Regions from separate parts of the Mesorhizobium sp. P5_C1 genome, predicted to be linked through region 1. Evidence: riboswitches for the same ligand, from Rfam matches in the RefSeq annotation. Region 1 holds a riboswitch; the other holds the start of a gene.
What was found. A riboswitch is a leader RNA that binds a small molecule or an ion and turns the genes downstream of it on or off. The one in region 1 is predicted to bind S-adenosylmethionine.
Positions count from the first base shown of each region.

Region 1 (9,630 bases):
GCGTGGCGGTCGACCGCCCGCGGCCCGACAGTTTCAGCCGGTGCACCTTTCCAATGACCGCATTGCGGCTGACCCCACCAAGCTGCGCAGCAATCTGGCTTGCGCTCAGACCCTCGGACCACAGTTTTCTGAGAAGTTCTACCCGCTCGTCAGTCCAGTTCATGAGACCGCTCCTGCTAAGCGTGCGGCAATCGGAATCCACTCCCGGCCCGGCAACATTTGCCGGGGCAGACACCACATATATCTGGTGATTAGGTCCGCCGCACGAAATCTAGTTATTTCTTGACTACAACTACTCTATGCGCTGACTCGGTGACAAGAGTCCCAAGTGCAACACGAATCGGTTTTTTAGGTTTTCCCCAACTTGCCCGGTCGCTCGTGAGCCGGCGTTGCGTCGGAGGGCTTGCCGCGGGGCACTACGCGACGTTTTCGTTGACTTCATGGCCGAAAAACACGATAAGCCGCACAGGCCGCCGCTTTGGCGGCTTTTTTGATTTTCCGGTACCGGAGACGCATATAATGAGCGGTTCGGCGCTTTACGAGACCTTTGCTCGCGCACCCCTGGCCTTCGACCATGGGGAAGGCACCTGGCTGGTTACCGACAAGGGCGAGCGATATCTCGATTTCGCCGGCGGCATCGCCGTCAATTCGCTGGGTCACAGCCATCCGCACCTGGTCTCAGCACTGACCGAGCAAGCCGCGAAGCTTTGGCATGTCTCCAATCTCTACGAGATTCCGGGGCAAACCCGGCTCGGCGAGCGGCTGGTGGACGCCACCTTCGCCGACAAGGTGTTCTTCACCAATTCCGGCGCCGAAGCGCTGGAATGCGCGATCAAGACGGCGCGGCGCTACCATTTCGTCAAGGGACATCCCGAACGCTTCCGCGTCATCACCTTCGAGGGGGCCTTCCATGGCCGCACGCTGGCGACCATCGCGGCCGGCGGTCAGTACAAGTACCTTGAAGGGTTTGGCCCCAAGGTCGAGGGCTTCGACCAGGTCGGCTTCGATGACATCGACGCGGCCGAAAAAGCGATCACGCCAGAGACCGCGGCGATCCTGATCGAACCGGTACAGGGCGAGGGCGGCATCCGCCCGGTGCCGACGCAATCGCTGAGGCGGCTCAGGCAGTTGTGCGAACAGCACGGCCTGCTGCTGATCTACGACGAGGTCCAGTGCGGCATCGGCCGAACCGGCAAGCTGTTCGCGCATGAATGGTCCGGCGTCACCCCCGACATCATGGCGATCGCCAAGGGCATTGGCGGCGGCTTCCCGATGGGCGCCTGCCTTGCCACCGATGAAGCGGCCATTGGCATGACGTCCGGCGTCCATGGCACCACTTTCGGCGGCAACCCGCTGGCCATGGCGGTTGGCAACGCGGTGCTCGACGTGGTGCTGGAAGACGGCTTCCTCGAAGATGTCCAGCGCAAGGCGCTGCTGATGAAGCAGGGGCTGGCGGCGGTCGCCGACGAGTTTCCCGAGGTCATCGAGGACATCAGGGGCACCGGGCTGATGCTCGGTCTCAAGTGCGCCATGCCCAACACCAAGGTGAACATGGCATTGCGCGACCAGCACCTGCTGGCGGTTCCGGCCGGCGACAACGTCATTCGCCTGTTGCCGCCGCTCACCGTCACCGATGCCGAGATCCACGACGCGCTCAGCCGCATCCGCGCCGGCGCCAAGGGCCTGGCGGAGGCGATCGCCGCCGCCGCCGCGAAGTAATCCTGGAACCATTGCTGATGTCAGTTCGCCATTTCACCGATCTTTCCGCCGTTTCCGAAGGCGATCTGCGCTTCATGCTTGATGATGCGGTGGTGCGAAAGGCTCGCCTCAAGGCTGGCGAGCGCACCAGGCCGCTCGAAGGCAAGGTGCTGGCGATGATCTTCGACAAGCCCTCGACGCGCACCCGCGTGTCCTTCGACGTCGGCATGCGCCAGCTCGGCGGCGAAACCATCATGCTGACCGGCACCGAGATGCAGCTCGGCCGCTCCGAGACCATTGCCGACACCGCCAAGGTGCTGTCGCGCTACGTCGACGCGATCATGATCCGCACCACCTCGCATGAGCGGCTGCTCGAACTGACCGAGAATGCCACCGTTCCGGTCATCAATGGACTGACCGACGACACCCATCCCTGCCAGCTGATGGCCGATATCATGACCTTCGAGGAGCATCGCGGTCCGGTTGCCGGCAAGACCATCGCCTGGACCGGCGACGGCAACAATGTGCTGCATTCGCTGCTCGAGGCCTCGGCGCGGTTCCGCTTCAACCTCAACGTCGCCGTGCCCGAAGGCAGCGAGCCGGAACAGAAGCATATCGACTGGTCGCAGGCGCATGGTGGCAAGCTGCACTTCACCCGCTCGCCCGAGGAAGCCGTCGACCAGGCCGACTGCGTCGTCACCGATTGCTGGGTGTCGATGGGCCAGGAGCATCGCGCCCGCGGCCACAACGTGTTCTCGCCCTACCAGGTCAATGCCAAGCTGATGGCGAAGGCCAAGCCGGAGGCGCTGTTCATGCACTGCCTGCCGGCGCACCGCGGCGAGGAAGTGACCGACGAGGTCATTGACGGGCCGCATTCGGTGGTCTTCGACGAGGCCGAGAACCGCCTCCATGCCCAGAAGGCCGTGCTCGCCTGGTGTCTCGGCGCTTGATCTCTGGGGGTGTGATGCCTATTTGCGCCGCATCACGCAAATCAAGCGCGTTTCGAAGCATGCGCCCTCCAGGGCGGCATGGCCGCGCCCTGGAGCATTGTCATGTTGGAAACCTATCAAGTGACTGAACATCACCCCAAACTCGGCGAATTCGGCTACGCCGGCGACGATCACGTCGTGCCCTTCGAGGTCGGCCCGCTCGATGTGCGCGGCCGTACCGTCCAGCTCGGGCCGATGCTCGACGCCATCCTCAGCCGTCACGACTATCCCGAACCGGTCGCCCGCCTGCTGGCGGAAGCCTGCGTGCTGACGGTGCTGCTCGGCACCTCGCTGAAGTTCGAGGGCAAGTTCATCCTGCAGACCCGCACCGACGGGCCGGTCGACATGCTGGTGGCGGATTTTTCCACGCCCTCGGCACTGCGCGCCTATGCCCGCTTCGATGCAGACCGGCTGGAGGCGCTGGTCGCGGCCGGCGAAACGTCTCAGCAGACGCTGCTCGGCAGCGGCGTGCTGGCGCTGACCATCGACCAGGGTGCTCACACGCAGCGCTATCAGGGTATCGTCCAGCTCGATGGCGAAACGCTGGAAGACGCGGCCCGCACCTATTTCCGCCAGTCGGAGCAGATTCCGACCGATATCAGGCTTTCGGTGGCCAAGCTGCTGACGCCTGGCGTCGGCGGCGCTCGCGAGCAGTGGCGTGCCGGTGGCATCCTGGCGCAGTTCCTGCCGCAGTCGCCCGAGCGCATGCGCGTTCCGGACCTGCCGGGCGGCGATGGCGATCCGCGCGAGGAGATCCACGATCCGGCCGACAATTCCTGGCAGGAGCTGCTGGCATTGCTCGGCACCATCGAGCCGACCGAACTGATCGACCCGACGATCGGCGCCGAGCGGCTGCTGTACAGGCTGTTCCACGAGCATGGCGTGCGCGTCTTCGGCGGCGTACCGGTCGCCGACCAGTGCTCATGCTCGAGGGACAAGATCCGTGGCATCCTCGAGGGCTTCTCGGCGCAGGAGATCAAGGACAGCACCGAAGACGGCGGCATCCACGTCGCCTGCGAATTCTGCTCGAAGCAATATGACTTCGATCCGGCGGAATTTGCGGCGGCCCAGTAGAGAACGAGCCTCACCGGCTGCTTGGCGGCCGGTGAGGCGAAGCTAATTCACCGTCCTTCGCGTCCCCGGCAGATCCAGCGAGAAGGCGGGGATGGCGATGTCGAACGTCTCGCCCCGCTTGTTGCGCATCGTGTAGTGCCCGACCATGATGCCGGACGGTGTCGAAAGCGGGCAACCGGACGTGTATTGATAGCTGTCGCCGGGATTGAGTTCGGGCTGGTCGCCGACGACGCCGGCACCGCGCACCTCCTCGACCCGTCCGGTGCCGTCGGTGATGTGCCAATAGCGCGACAACAGCTGCACGAACTCATCCGACTGGTTGTCGATCGTTATCTGATAGCCCCAGACATAGCGGTTCTCCGACGGGTCCGAACGGTCCTCCAGATAGAACGGCCTGACCTGCACTTCGATGTTGCGCGTCACGGCGCGGTACATAAGCGGCTCCAAAACAATCCAAGTCGAACTGTCCTCGCTCCGGGCGAGCAGGTCAACGTGCGCGTCTTGTCGCGCCCGGCCTGAAAGGCAGGTGCCGACAAAGAATGTCATTTAAGTGACACATGACAATGGTGGTGTGCACGAAGCGGGCGACTCGGCGCTCTGTCGAACTGTTGAAAACGGCCATCACGCGGGCCGTCTTTTCTGGAGTGGCCAGGTCTCGATGGAACTCACCCTCATAGCCGCCTCGCTTTCGATCGCTCTCATCCTTTCAAACCTCGCCAGCATCCTGCTCGCCGCTTCGCGTCTGAAGCGCCACCGCACCATCGCGCCGCCGGCCGGCAAGCCGCTGCCGGTGTCGATTATCGTGCCATCGCGTGGCGTCGAGCCGTTCACGCAGGAGACGCTGGAGCGCGCCCTCTCGCTCGACTGGCCTCGCTATGAACTGGTCTTTTGCGTCGCCCATGCGGACGATCCGGTGGTCAGGCTGATCCGTGCCGCCATCGCCCGTTCTCCCAAGGTGCCGGCGCGGCTGCTGATCGGCGACGACCGCATCAGCGCCAATCCGAAACTCAACAATTGCGTCAAGGGTTGGGAGGCAGCGCGCCACGATTGGGTTGTCCTGGCCGATTCCAACGTGTTGATGCCGAGAGACTACGTGCAGCACCTGATGGCTGCATGGCGGCCCGACACCGGCCTTGTCTGCTCGACGCCGATAGGCTCGCGGCCCGCTGGCTTCTGGGCCGAGGTCGAATGCGCTTTCCTCAACACGCTGCAAGCGCGCTGGCAATATGCCGGCGAGGCGCTTGGCCTCGGCTTTGCCCAGGGCAAGAGCATGCTCTGGAACAAGCCGATGCTCGACGCCAGTGGTGGCATCCGTGCGCTCGCCGCCGAGATCGCCGAGGACGCTGCCGCGACCAAGCTGGTCAATGGCCTTGGCCTGCGCGTCAATCTCGTCGCCGCGCCCTTCGAGCAACCGCTCGGCCGGCGCACCTTTGACGAGATCTGGTCGCGTCAGGCCCGTTGGGCGCGCCTGCGCCGCGTCACTTTCCCATGGTTTTTCGCACCCGAAATCCTGACCGGGGCAGTGGTGCCGCTGGCACTCGCGCTGTTGGCGGCGGCAAGCGCGGGCGTCAGCCTCTGGGCAACCGCCATTGCCGTGCTGGCGGCCTTCTACCTTCCTGAATGCGCCCTGGCCTGGTCCAAAGGCTGGTACCTGTCGTCGCGCATGGTCGCGGCGATCATGATGCGCGACCTGATCCTGCCGGCGATGTGGGCGCGCGGCTGGCTGGGTGGCGCCGTCGACTGGCGCGGCAACGCGATGACCATCGGCACCAAGGCGGCCGAGTTGGAAGAGACGCCGTCCGGCGCCTGATGGCCAAAGGCCTTTTACTTGGCCGACTTCAGCGCCTGTTCGATGTCTTCCAGAAGATCGTCGGTATCCTCCAGGCCGACCGACAGCCTGAGCGTGCCCGGCCCGATGCCGAGTTCGGCACGCGCTTCGTCGCTCAGATTCTTGTGCGTCGTCGTRGCCGGATGGGTGATCAGGCTCTTGGCATCGCCGAGATTGTTGGAGATCAGTACGATGTCGAGCGCGTTCTGCAAGGCGAAGGCCGCCTGCTTGCCTCCCTTGACGTCCAGGCAGATCAGCGTCGAGCCGCCCGACATCTGCTTCTTGACGATGGCCGCCTGCGGGTGGTCGGCGCGGCCGGGATAGATGACGCGGACGATTTCGGGCCGCTCGGCCAGGAAATCCGCGATCCTGCTGGCGCTTTCCGTCTGCTGGCGCACGCGCACCGGCAGCGTCTCCAGCCCTTTCAGCAGCGTCCAGGCATTGAACGGCGACAGGCTGGGGCCGGTGTGGCGGAAATAGTCGTGCAGGTTCTCGTCGATCCACTTCTTGTCCGACAGGATGACGCCGCCGAGACAGCGGCCCTGGCCGTCAATATGCTTGGTCGCCGAGTAGACGACGATGTGCGCACCGAGCTGCAGCGGCTTCTGCTGCAGGGGTGTGGCAAAGACATTGTCGACGATCAGCCGCGCACCGATCGAATTGGCAAGCGCGGCAACCGCGGCGATGTCGACCACTTCCAGCGTCGGGTTGGTCGGGCTTTCCAGGAAGAACAGCTTGGTGTTCGGCTTGACCGCCTTTTCCCAGTTGGCGATGTCGGTGCCGTCGACCAGCGTCGCCTCGATGCCATATTTCGGCGCCAGCGTCTCGACCACCCAGCGGCAGGAGCCGAACAGCGCGCGTGCTGCCACGATATGATCGCCGGCCCTGGCGCTGCACAACAGCGAGGCCGTCACCGCGGCCATGCCGGATGCGGTGGCGCGCGCGTCCTCGGCGCCTTCGAGCGCGCACATGCGTTTTTCGAACATGTCGACGGTCGGGTTGGCGTAGCGCGAGTAGATGAACCCCGGCTCCTCGCCCTTGAAGCGGGCTTCGGCGGCCTGCGCAGTTTCGTAGACATAGCCCTGGGTGAGGTACATCGCCTCGGAGGTTTCGCCGAAACCGGAACGCAGGGTTCCGCTATGCACGAGTGTCGTTTGAGGCTTCCAGTTACGCTTCTTGGTGCTCATCGCTTTTGTTCCAGACACAAAAAAACCGGCCGCGAAAGTCGCAACCGGTCCATACGGCCTTGCGGCCCGACGGTCCTTTAGCGACTTGTTTAACGTGGCTGCAAGCCGACCGGCCAAATCACCACGGGATAACGACCCTTTAGACCCGCGCCACGCTTGCGTCAATTGCCGGCTTGATTAAGAGGTTTGTACCAAGCAGGTTCCGCAMCAGTGTTCCACGGTTTTGCGGCAAGAACCTGCGAACAGAAAATCGCCTGGCCCCAAGAATCGCCTGGCCTAGGAGTGGAGCCTTGCGGCAGACAGGCATTCTTCCCGATCAGGACATTTCGGCGCTGTTCCGGTCCGGCGCGCTGAAGTCGGCGCGCGCGTTCGATGCCGATCAGATCCAGCCGGCGAGCCTGGATCTGCGCCTCGGCGACAAGGCCTGGCGGGTGCGGGCCTCGTTCCTGCCGGGTCCCAACCACAAGGTTTCGGAAAAGCTCGACCGGTTGCAGCTGCACGAGATCAATCTTGCAGAGGGGGCGGTGCTGGAGACCGGCTGCGTGTATATCGTGCCCTTGCTTGAAAGCCTGGCATTGCCGGCGGACATTTCGGCCTCGGCCAATCCGAAGAGTTCCACCGGGCGGCTCGACATCTTCACCCGCGTCATGACCGATCGCGGACACGAGTTCGACAAGATCGCCGCCGGCTATCACGGCCCGCTCTATCTCGAGGTCAGCCCGCGCACCTTTCCGATCGTCGTGCGCACCGGTTCGCGTCTGTCCCAGATCCGTTTCCGCACCGGCAATGCACTGCTCTCGGAAGCCGAGCTGCATGACCTGCATCGCGCCGAGATGCTGGTCGCAACCGAGCCGCCGAACATTTCCGGCGGCGGCATCGCGCTGTCGATCGATCTTAACGGCGATCAGAACGGCCTGGTCGGCTATCGCGGCAAGCATCACACCGGTCTCGTCGATGTCGACAAGCGCGCGGCACAAGAGGTCGTCGATTTCTGGGAGCCGATCCACAAGAGCGGCGCCGGCGAACTGGTGCTCGATCCCGATGAATTCTACATCCTCGTCAGCCAGGAAGCGGTGCATGTGCCGCCGCTCTACGCCGCCGAGATGACGCCGTTCGATCCGCTGGTCGGCGAGTTCCGCGTCCACTATGCCGGCTTCTTCGATCCGGGTTTCGGCCATTCGGCGTCCGGCGGCACCGGCAGTCGCGCAGTGCTCGAAGTGCGCAGCCACGAAGTGCCGTTCATCCTCGACCATGGCCAGATCGTCGGCCGGCTGGTCTACGAGCATATGCTGAAGCGGCCGCAGGCACTCTACGGCACCGATCTCGGCTCCAACTACCAGGCGCAAGGCCTGAAGCTGTCCAAGCATTTCCGCCCAGCGCGCTGAACCCAATTCCCGTCGGGCAATACACTTGCCTGCGATGGCTCGTCATGCTTGGCTGGCTTTCTGGTCGCCAAGCTGGCGGCGTTCAAGGGAACCAAGAAAATGCGGATTTCAAAATGGATCATATCGGCAGCAGGTGCTGCCGTGTTGCTGATGGCGGCCGGCTCTCTGTCGGCGCAGGCTGCTGAGAAACTGAAGATCGGCACCGAGGGTGCCTATCCGCCGTTCAACACCATCACCCCGGACGGCAAGGTCGTCGGCTTCGATATCGACATCGCCAATGCGCTGTGTGCGCAGATGAAGGTCGAGTGCGAGATCGTCACCCAGGACTGGGACGGCATCATCCCCGCCCTGCAGGCCAAGAAATTCGATGCCATCATCGCCTCGATGAGCATCACCGAGGAACGCAAGAAGCAGGTCTCCTTCACCAACAAATACTATACGACGCCACTCGCGCTGGTGGCGCCGAAGGATACCGAACTCACCTCGACCGAACCGGCGGCCCTTGCCGGCAAGACGGTCGGCGCCCAGGCCTCGACCACGCAGGCCGACTATGCCCAGAATGTCTATGGCAAGGCTGGCGCGGAGGCGAAACTCTACCCGACCCAGGAAGAGGCGATCACCGATCTGACGAACGGCCGTCTCGATGCCGTCATCTCTGACAAATTCGTGCTGGTGGACTGGTTGAAGAAGGCAAGCGACGGCTGCTGCAAGCTGGTCGGTGACGTCAAGGGCACGGAGACCCAGGCCGGCATTGCCGTTCGCCTGGAAGACACCGCGCTACGCGACAAGCTCAATGCGGCAATAGACGCCATCGTTGCCGACGGGACCTACAAGAAGATCCAGGCCAAGTACTTCGACTTCGATATTTATTGAGCTTCGAACGGCCGACCTCCCCACTCGTAGGGGAGGTCGTGCTGTCAAAGCGCCTTCACCGCCACCTTCACCGGCTGCTCGATCTCGAGTGGGTTGCGCAGCGGCAGGCCAAAATCCTTGGCCTCGATTTCGAACACATCGCCAGCCTCGGTCTTGATGCCGTCGGCAAAGGACAGCGTCGCCGTTCCAAACATGTGCACATGCACGTCGCCTGGCTGGCGGAAAGCCGCATATTTGAAGTGGTGGTGTTCGAGATTGGCGATGGTGTGCGACATGTTCGCTTCGCCTGACAGGAACGGCTTTTCCCACAGCACCTCGTTGTCACGATAGATGCGCGAGCTGCCGCGGATGTCGGACGGCAGGTCGCCGATCAGGATTTCCGGCCCGAACGAGGCGTTGCGCAGCTTGGAGTGGGCCAGGAACAGATAGTTCACGCGCTCGGTGACGTGGTCGGAAAACTCGTTCGACAACGTGAAGCCGACACGGAACGGTGCGCCATCGTCGCCGATGACATAGATGCCGGCCACTTCCGGCTCTTCGCCGGCGTCCTTGGCGAAAGCCGGCGACAGCAGTGCGGCACCTGGCGCCACAGCCAT
Region 1 covers NZ_JBFULQ010000117.1:1,106-10,735, forward strand. Annotated here, with positions in the region: gene ACXJ7R_RS12205 (GcrA family cell cycle regulator) at 1-163, opposite strand, end outside; gene ACXJ7R_RS12210 (acetylornithine transaminase) at 520-1,719, shown strand; gene argF (ornithine carbamoyltransferase) at 1,737-2,648, shown strand; gene ACXJ7R_RS12220 (Hsp33 family molecular chaperone) at 2,727-3,761, shown strand; gene apaG (Co2+/Mg2+ efflux protein ApaG) at 3,804-4,196, opposite strand; gene ACXJ7R_RS12230 (ceramide glucosyltransferase) at 4,420-5,571, shown strand; gene ACXJ7R_RS12235 (O-succinylhomoserine sulfhydrylase) at 5,586-6,776, opposite strand; SAM riboswitch at 6,834-6,911, opposite strand; gene ACXJ7R_RS12240 (2'-deoxycytidine 5'-triphosphate deaminase) at 7,067-8,161, shown strand; gene ACXJ7R_RS12245 (ABC transporter substrate-binding protein) at 8,261-9,034, shown strand; gene araD1 (AraD1 family protein) at 9,079-9,630, opposite strand, start outside.

Region 2 (6,435 bases), on a different contig from region 1:
GTCATGACTGCTTACGCCGTTGCCCATATGCGCCAAGCCCGGATGGGTCCGCAGATCGTCGAATATCTGCAGAAGATCGATGCCACGCTGGCCCCTTTCGGCGGTCGTTTTCTGGTCCATGGCGGCGAGGTCGAGGTCATCGAAAACGATTGGCAGGGCCACCTGATCATCATCGAATTTCCCGACAGGCAACACGTGCGCGGATGGTACAACTCGGCCGCCTATCAGGCGATACTGACGTTGCGGACCGACAACTCGGAAGCCGACGTGATCTTCGTTGATGGCGTTGAGCATCCGCATAAGGCCACGGATGTCCTTGACCAGGCGTGAAGTCGACAATGGTGCGGCGGGATTACCGTTTCAGCAAGAACACCGCCTGCTGGCCGAAGAAGTTCCAGAACCACCATGGCATCGACAGGCCGATCTTCTGGCCATTGGCGTCGAGCGCGGTTGCTTTTTCCACGGTAGCGCCAAGCTCGTCGCACAGATTGACGAAGTCGCGGATGGTGCAGAAATGGATGTTGGGCGTGTCGTACCAGGAATAGGGCAGGTCCGTGGTCACCGGCATGCGGCCATTGAGGAACAGCGACATGCGGACCCGCCAATGGCCGAAATTGGGGAAGGACACGATGGCGCGATTGCCGATCCTGAGCAGTTCCTTGAGAACCAGCTTCGGGTTGCGGGTGGCCTGCAGGGTCTGCGACAGGACGACGAAGTCAAAGCCCTTGTCGGGATAGAACTCGAGATCCTTGTCGGCATCGCCCTGGATGACGCTCAAGCCGCGCGCCACGCATTCGTTGACGCCACGCTGCGAGAGTTCAAGGCCGCGGCCGTCGACCTGCTTGGTGTCCTGCAGCAATTCGAGCAGCGAGCCATCGCCTGAACCGACGTCGAGCACGCGCGACTGTGGCGGAATGAGGTTAGCGACGACTTCGAGGTCGACGCGCTGGTTGCGGGTGACGTTCATGATGCGAGTCCTCGCGCCCGTGCCGCGGAGCCGATGAAGCCATTGATGGCGGCAAACAGTTCCGGCTCGTCGAGCAGGAAGGCGTCGTGGCCGCGATCGGTCTCGATCTCGACAAAGGATACCGACGCGCCGGCGGCGTTGAGCGCATGAACGATCGAGCGGCTCTCTTCGGTCGGGAACAGCCAATCCGAGGTGAAGGACACCAGGCAGAAGCGGGTTTTCGTGCCGGCGAACGCATCCGCCAGCCGGCCGCCATGGTCGGCGGCGAGGTCGAAATAATCCATCGACCGCGTCATGTAGAGATAGGAATTGGCATCGAAGCGATCGACGAAGGTCATGCCCTGGTGGCGCAGATAGCTCTCGATCTGGAAGTCGGCGTCGAAGCCGAAGGTGAGCGCCTCGCGATCCTGCAGATTGCGGCCGAACTTCCGATGCAGGGCAGCTTCCGACAGATAGGTGATATGGGCGGCCATGCGCGCCACCGCCAAGCCCTTTTCCGGGCGCTTGCCGTGCTCGAAATATTTGCCGCCATGCCAGTCCGGATCCGCCATCACGGCCTGCCGGCCGACCTCATGGAAGGCGATGTTCTGCGAGGAATGGCGCGCGCCGGTGGCGATCGGCAGCGCCGAGAAGACGCGCTCCGGATAGCTCGACGCCCATTCCAGTACCTGCATGCCGCCCATCGAGCCACCGAGGACGCAAAACAGTTTTTCGATGCCGAAATGGTCGATCAGCATCTGCTGGGCGCGCACCATGTCTCGAATGGTGATGATCGGCAGGTCGAGCCCATAGGGCTTGCCGGTGGCGGGATTGGTCGAGGCCGGGCCGGTGGAGCCCAGACAACCGCCGATGACGTTGGAGCAGATGACGAAGAAACGGTTGGTATCGATGATCTTGCCGGGGCCGATCAGCACTTCCCACCAGCCCGGCTTGCCGGTCACCGGATTMGTGCTGCCGACATGCTGGTCGCCCGTCAGCGCATGGCAGACGAGGATGGCGTTGGAACGGGCGTCGTTCAGCGTGCCGTAGGTCTGGTAGGCGATCTGGAACGGCGACAGCAGGGTGCCGGCATCGAGCTTTAGCGGCTTGTCGGGCCCAAAGCGCAGCACCGGGCTCGACGGCTGGTCAGCCTCGTTGTTGGTTTTTCCAGCGCGCAGAGCGGCCATTGCATCCATCTCACACTTTGAATCCGCACGGTGCTTTCGAAATTCGAGGCCGATGCGGTGTCCGGCCGGCGCGGACAACAAAAAACCGGCATTGCAGTCGCAAAGCCGGTTACAGGATGCAAACGGCCCTTTAGCAAGTTGTTTAACGTGGCTGCAAGCCGACCGGCCAAATCACCACGGAATTTCGTACCTCTTCTAGGACTGTGGCGCGCCCGCGTCAACGGCCAGCCGCGGTCCGGAGGTTGCCACCTCTCGACATTGCGGGCCGTGGCTTGTATTTCCGCTGCGGCTTCCAGACGGAAGCGTTCTCGACGGATTTTGCGACATGAGCCAGACACCGGACAAGGCACGTCCAACCCCGCGCGCGGGCATCATGGACATCGACGCCTATGTGCCGGGCAAGAGCACCGCGCCCGCCGGCGTCGCCAAGGTCTACAAGCTGTCGTCGAACGAGAATCCGCTGGGTCCGTCGCCGAAGGCGATCGAGGCCGCGCGGGAGATTGCTGCGAAGCTCGACGTCTATCCCGATGGCACCGCCAGGCGGCTGCGTGAGGCGATCGCCGAGGTGCATGGTCTCAACGCGCAGAACATCATCTGTTCCAACGGCTCCGACGAAATTCTCGGCCTTCTGGCGCAAACCTATCTCGCTCCCGGCGACGAGGCGATTTTCACCGAACACGCCTTCATGGTCTACAAAATCTACATCCAGTCGGCCGGCGCAACTCCGGTCGCGGTCAAGGAGACCGATGAGCGTGCCGACATCGATGCGATGCTGGCCGCCGTCACGCCGCGCACGAAAATCGTATTCCTTGCCAATCCCAACAACCCGACCGGCACCTATGTGCCGTTCCAGGAAGTGCGCCGCCTGCATGCCGGCTTGCCCGGAAATGTGCTTCTGGTGCTCGACGCGGCTTACGCCGAATATGTTCGCCGCAACGACTATGAAGCCGGCATCGAACTGGTCGGCGGGGCCGAGAACGTGGTGATGACCCGCACCTTCTCCAAGATCGGCCTCGGCGGGGCTCGGATCGGCTGGATGTACGCACCGATGCACATCGTCGATGCCATCAACCGTGTGCGTGGCCCCTTCAACGTCAATGCGACGGCGATCGAGGCCGGCATCGCCGCGATCCGTGACCGCGACCACGTCCAACGCAGCGTGATGCACAACGAAACGTGGCTTACATGGTTGAGCGAGGAGTTCGGCAAGCTTGGGCTGCGGGTGACGCCAAGCGTCGGCAATTTCATCCTGATCCATTTTCCCGACGACCAGAACCATTCGGCCGCCGCGGCGGACGATTATCTGACGGCGCGCGGCTATATTCTGCGGCGCGTTTCCGGCTACGGCTTTCCCAACGCGCTGCGCATGACCGTCGGCACCGAAGAGGCCAATCGCGGCGTGGTCGCCGCTCTCACGACATTCCTGAAAAGCTAGAACACCATGACATCACCGATGTTTGAAAAGATCGCGCTGGTCGGCATCGGCCTGATCGGCTCGTCACTGGCCCGCGTCATCCGTCGCGAGGGCCTCGCCCGTCACGTCGCCATCTCGACCCGCAGTGCCGCGACATTGGCGCGGGCGCAAGAGCTTGGGCTCGGCTCCTCCTACTCCAGCGATGCGAAGGAAGCGGTCCGCGATGCTGATCTGGTCATCGTCTCGGTGCCGGTCGGCTCGTCCGGCGCTGTGGCCGAGGAAATCGCGCCGGCGCTGAAGCAGGGTGCGATCCTCACCGATGTCGGCTCGACCAAGGCATCGGTGATTGCGCAGATGCAGCCCTATGTGCCCGATGGCGTGCATTTCATTCCCGGCCACCCACTGGCGGGCACGGAAAAATCCGGCCCAGATGCCGGTTTCGCCGACCTGTTCGACAATCGCTGGTGCATCTTCACCCCGCTGCCCGACACCGACCCGGATGCACTGGAGAGGCTGTCGGAATTCTGGCGCCGTTGCGGCGCCAACATCGACACGATGGACCCGCAGCATCACGACATGACGCTGGCCATCGTCTCGCACCTGCCGCATATCATCGCCTACAACATCGTCGGCACCGCCGACGATCTGCAGTCGGTGACCAAATCCGAAGTGATCAAATATTCGGCTTCAGGTTTTCGCGATTTCACCCGTCTCGCCGCCTCGGATCCGACCATGTGGCGCGACGTCTGCCTGCACAACAAGGACGCCATCCTCGAAATGCTGGCACGGTTCTCGGAAGATCTGGCGTCGCTGCAGCGGGCGATCCGCTGGGGCGACGGCGAAAAGCTGTTCGATCTGTTCACCCGCACCCGTGCGGTGCGCCGCTCGATCATCGAGGCCGGCCAGGACATCGACGTCCCCGATTTCGGCCGTCAGGCGGTCGAGCACCCGGCGAAGGCGTAGGTCGCTTCTTCAGCCTGCTGGCCAGTGGCTTTTCATCATCGCCAGCGTCTCGGCCCGGTCCGGCGCGCCTAGCCGGCCGCCGAAGCGCAGGCATTTGAGCGCGGCGGCCGCACTGGCAAAGCGTAAGGCCTGCTCGACCGGCATGGCTTCCGCCAGTCCGACGGCGAAGGCGCCGTGAAAGACATCGCCGGCGGCCAGCGTGTCGACCGCATTGATTTTCGGCGCCGCGACATGTCGCGATGATCCCGTCGCGCGATCGAACCACCAGGTGCCAGCCGCGCCGCCGGTAACCGCGACAAACGCATCGCCGCGCCGGGCGAGTGCCTCACAGGCCTGGCGCGAATCCAGTTCCGCGCCGCACAGTACGCGCGCCGCCGGCTCGGAAGCCACGATATGGGATGCCAGGGGCAGCAGCAGTTCCAGCACGTCCCTCGACGCGGTATCGGCATCAAGGATCGCCGGCCGGCCGATGGCGTGCGCCGCCTCCAGGGCAAGCGCTGCGGCACCGGGCCAGCGGACATCGGCCAGCACGGCATCGAATGCCGAGAGGTCTGCGAGCGGCAGAGCCTCGGGATCGGCCTGGGCCTGGCTGTCGTAGAACGGCACGATGATGCGCTCGCCATGCGCGTCGACCAGGATCGAGGCCAGCGCCGAGCGGGCGCCACTGACGCGGCGCACGAAGCTGCAATCGACGCCTTCTGCTTGGATCCCGGCGATCAGCTGATCGCCGACTGAATCGTCGCCCGTGCTCGCCCACAACGAAACATCGGCGCCCAGGCGATGTGCAGCGCAGGCCGCGCTCGTCGCCATGCCCGAAGCGATCTGGACGCCGTCGGAGGCGATGAACTTGCCTTGGTGGCCGGGCAGCGTCTCGACACGCAAGATCGTATCCAGCGTCAGCGCGCCGACACTCAGCAGTCTCACGGGTTTTGCCATCGATGCGCTATTCCACCGGCTTGATCTTGCCCAGCGGAATGAAGCCGAGCGAGGCCTTGCCCTTGACCACCTTGAGCGGCATCGACGGCTGGTTGCCGAGCAGCGCCAGGCCAGCAAAGCCCTGCTCGATCTGCGTTTTTTGCTCGGGGATGGCACCGCCGAGGATCGCCGCCACGGCCTTCGGATCCTTCAGCGTGATCGTCAGGTCGGCGTCGATGAGACCATCGGCATCGACCGACAGCGGTCCGGAAACGGTGACGCGCGCCGTGCCTGACGACAGGTCGAGGTTGTGGATCTCGATCGCCTGGCCGCGCAGGCTCTTCACTTGCCTGCCGATCAGCGCGACGCCATTCTTCAGCGTCACGTCGCCGCTGGCATCGAGCGCCGGCAGCACCCGTCCGCCGATCGCCTCGGCATCGATCTCGAGATCGCTGAAATTACCGAGATAGTTGATATCCCCACCTTTCGGCTGCAATTGGCTGTCCGCCTTGCCGGCACTGAACAGTTCGACCGGATCGGTGTCATCAGCGGGATCGGTCTGGCCGGACAGGCCCTCGGCCTGCAGCGAAATCCGCCGTGGCAGCGGCCATGACAGTTTGACGTTGGCTTGCAAATTGTCCCAGTCGATCCACAGCGGCATCATGCCTGGAACGGAGGTCCTGAGCGGACCGCGCAGATCGGCCACCGGCGACAGCGGCTGGATGATCTGGGCGACGGCATTGAAGCTGCCGGCCGAGGCGGCGATGTTCCTGGCATCGTCCTCATAAGCGAGATTGTCGCAGGAGACGGCAAAGCTCAGCGGATAGCCGCTGACCTGGAGATTGGCACAGCCGGCCTCGACGCCACTCTTGTTGAGCGAGGCAACCGCCTTGTCGGCTTCACTTCGGACCCGGTCAGCCAGGTAGAACCAGCCAGCGCTGTAAATGGCGAACAGCACGACAATGAACGCGGCAAGCCAGAACAGGAGGCGTCGGCGCTTCGGTTGGCGT
Region 2 covers NZ_JBFULQ010000245.1:1,663-8,097, forward strand. Annotated here, with positions in the region: gene ACXJ7R_RS18925 (DUF1330 domain-containing protein) at 4-330, shown strand; gene metW (methionine biosynthesis protein MetW) at 353-967, opposite strand; gene metX (homoserine O-acetyltransferase MetX) at 964-2,133, opposite strand; SAM riboswitch at 2,244-2,321, opposite strand; gene hisC (histidinol-phosphate transaminase) at 2,459-3,568, shown strand; gene ACXJ7R_RS18945 (prephenate/arogenate dehydrogenase family protein) at 3,575-4,510, shown strand; gene ACXJ7R_RS18950 (sugar kinase) at 4,520-5,446, opposite strand; gene ACXJ7R_RS18955 (DUF2125 domain-containing protein) at 5,454-6,435, opposite strand, start outside.
Region 2: linked by a shared signal. The riboswitch ahead of metX (homoserine O-acetyltransferase MetX) and the one ahead of ACXJ7R_RS12235 (O-succinylhomoserine sulfhydrylase) in region 1 are both predicted to bind S-adenosylmethionine.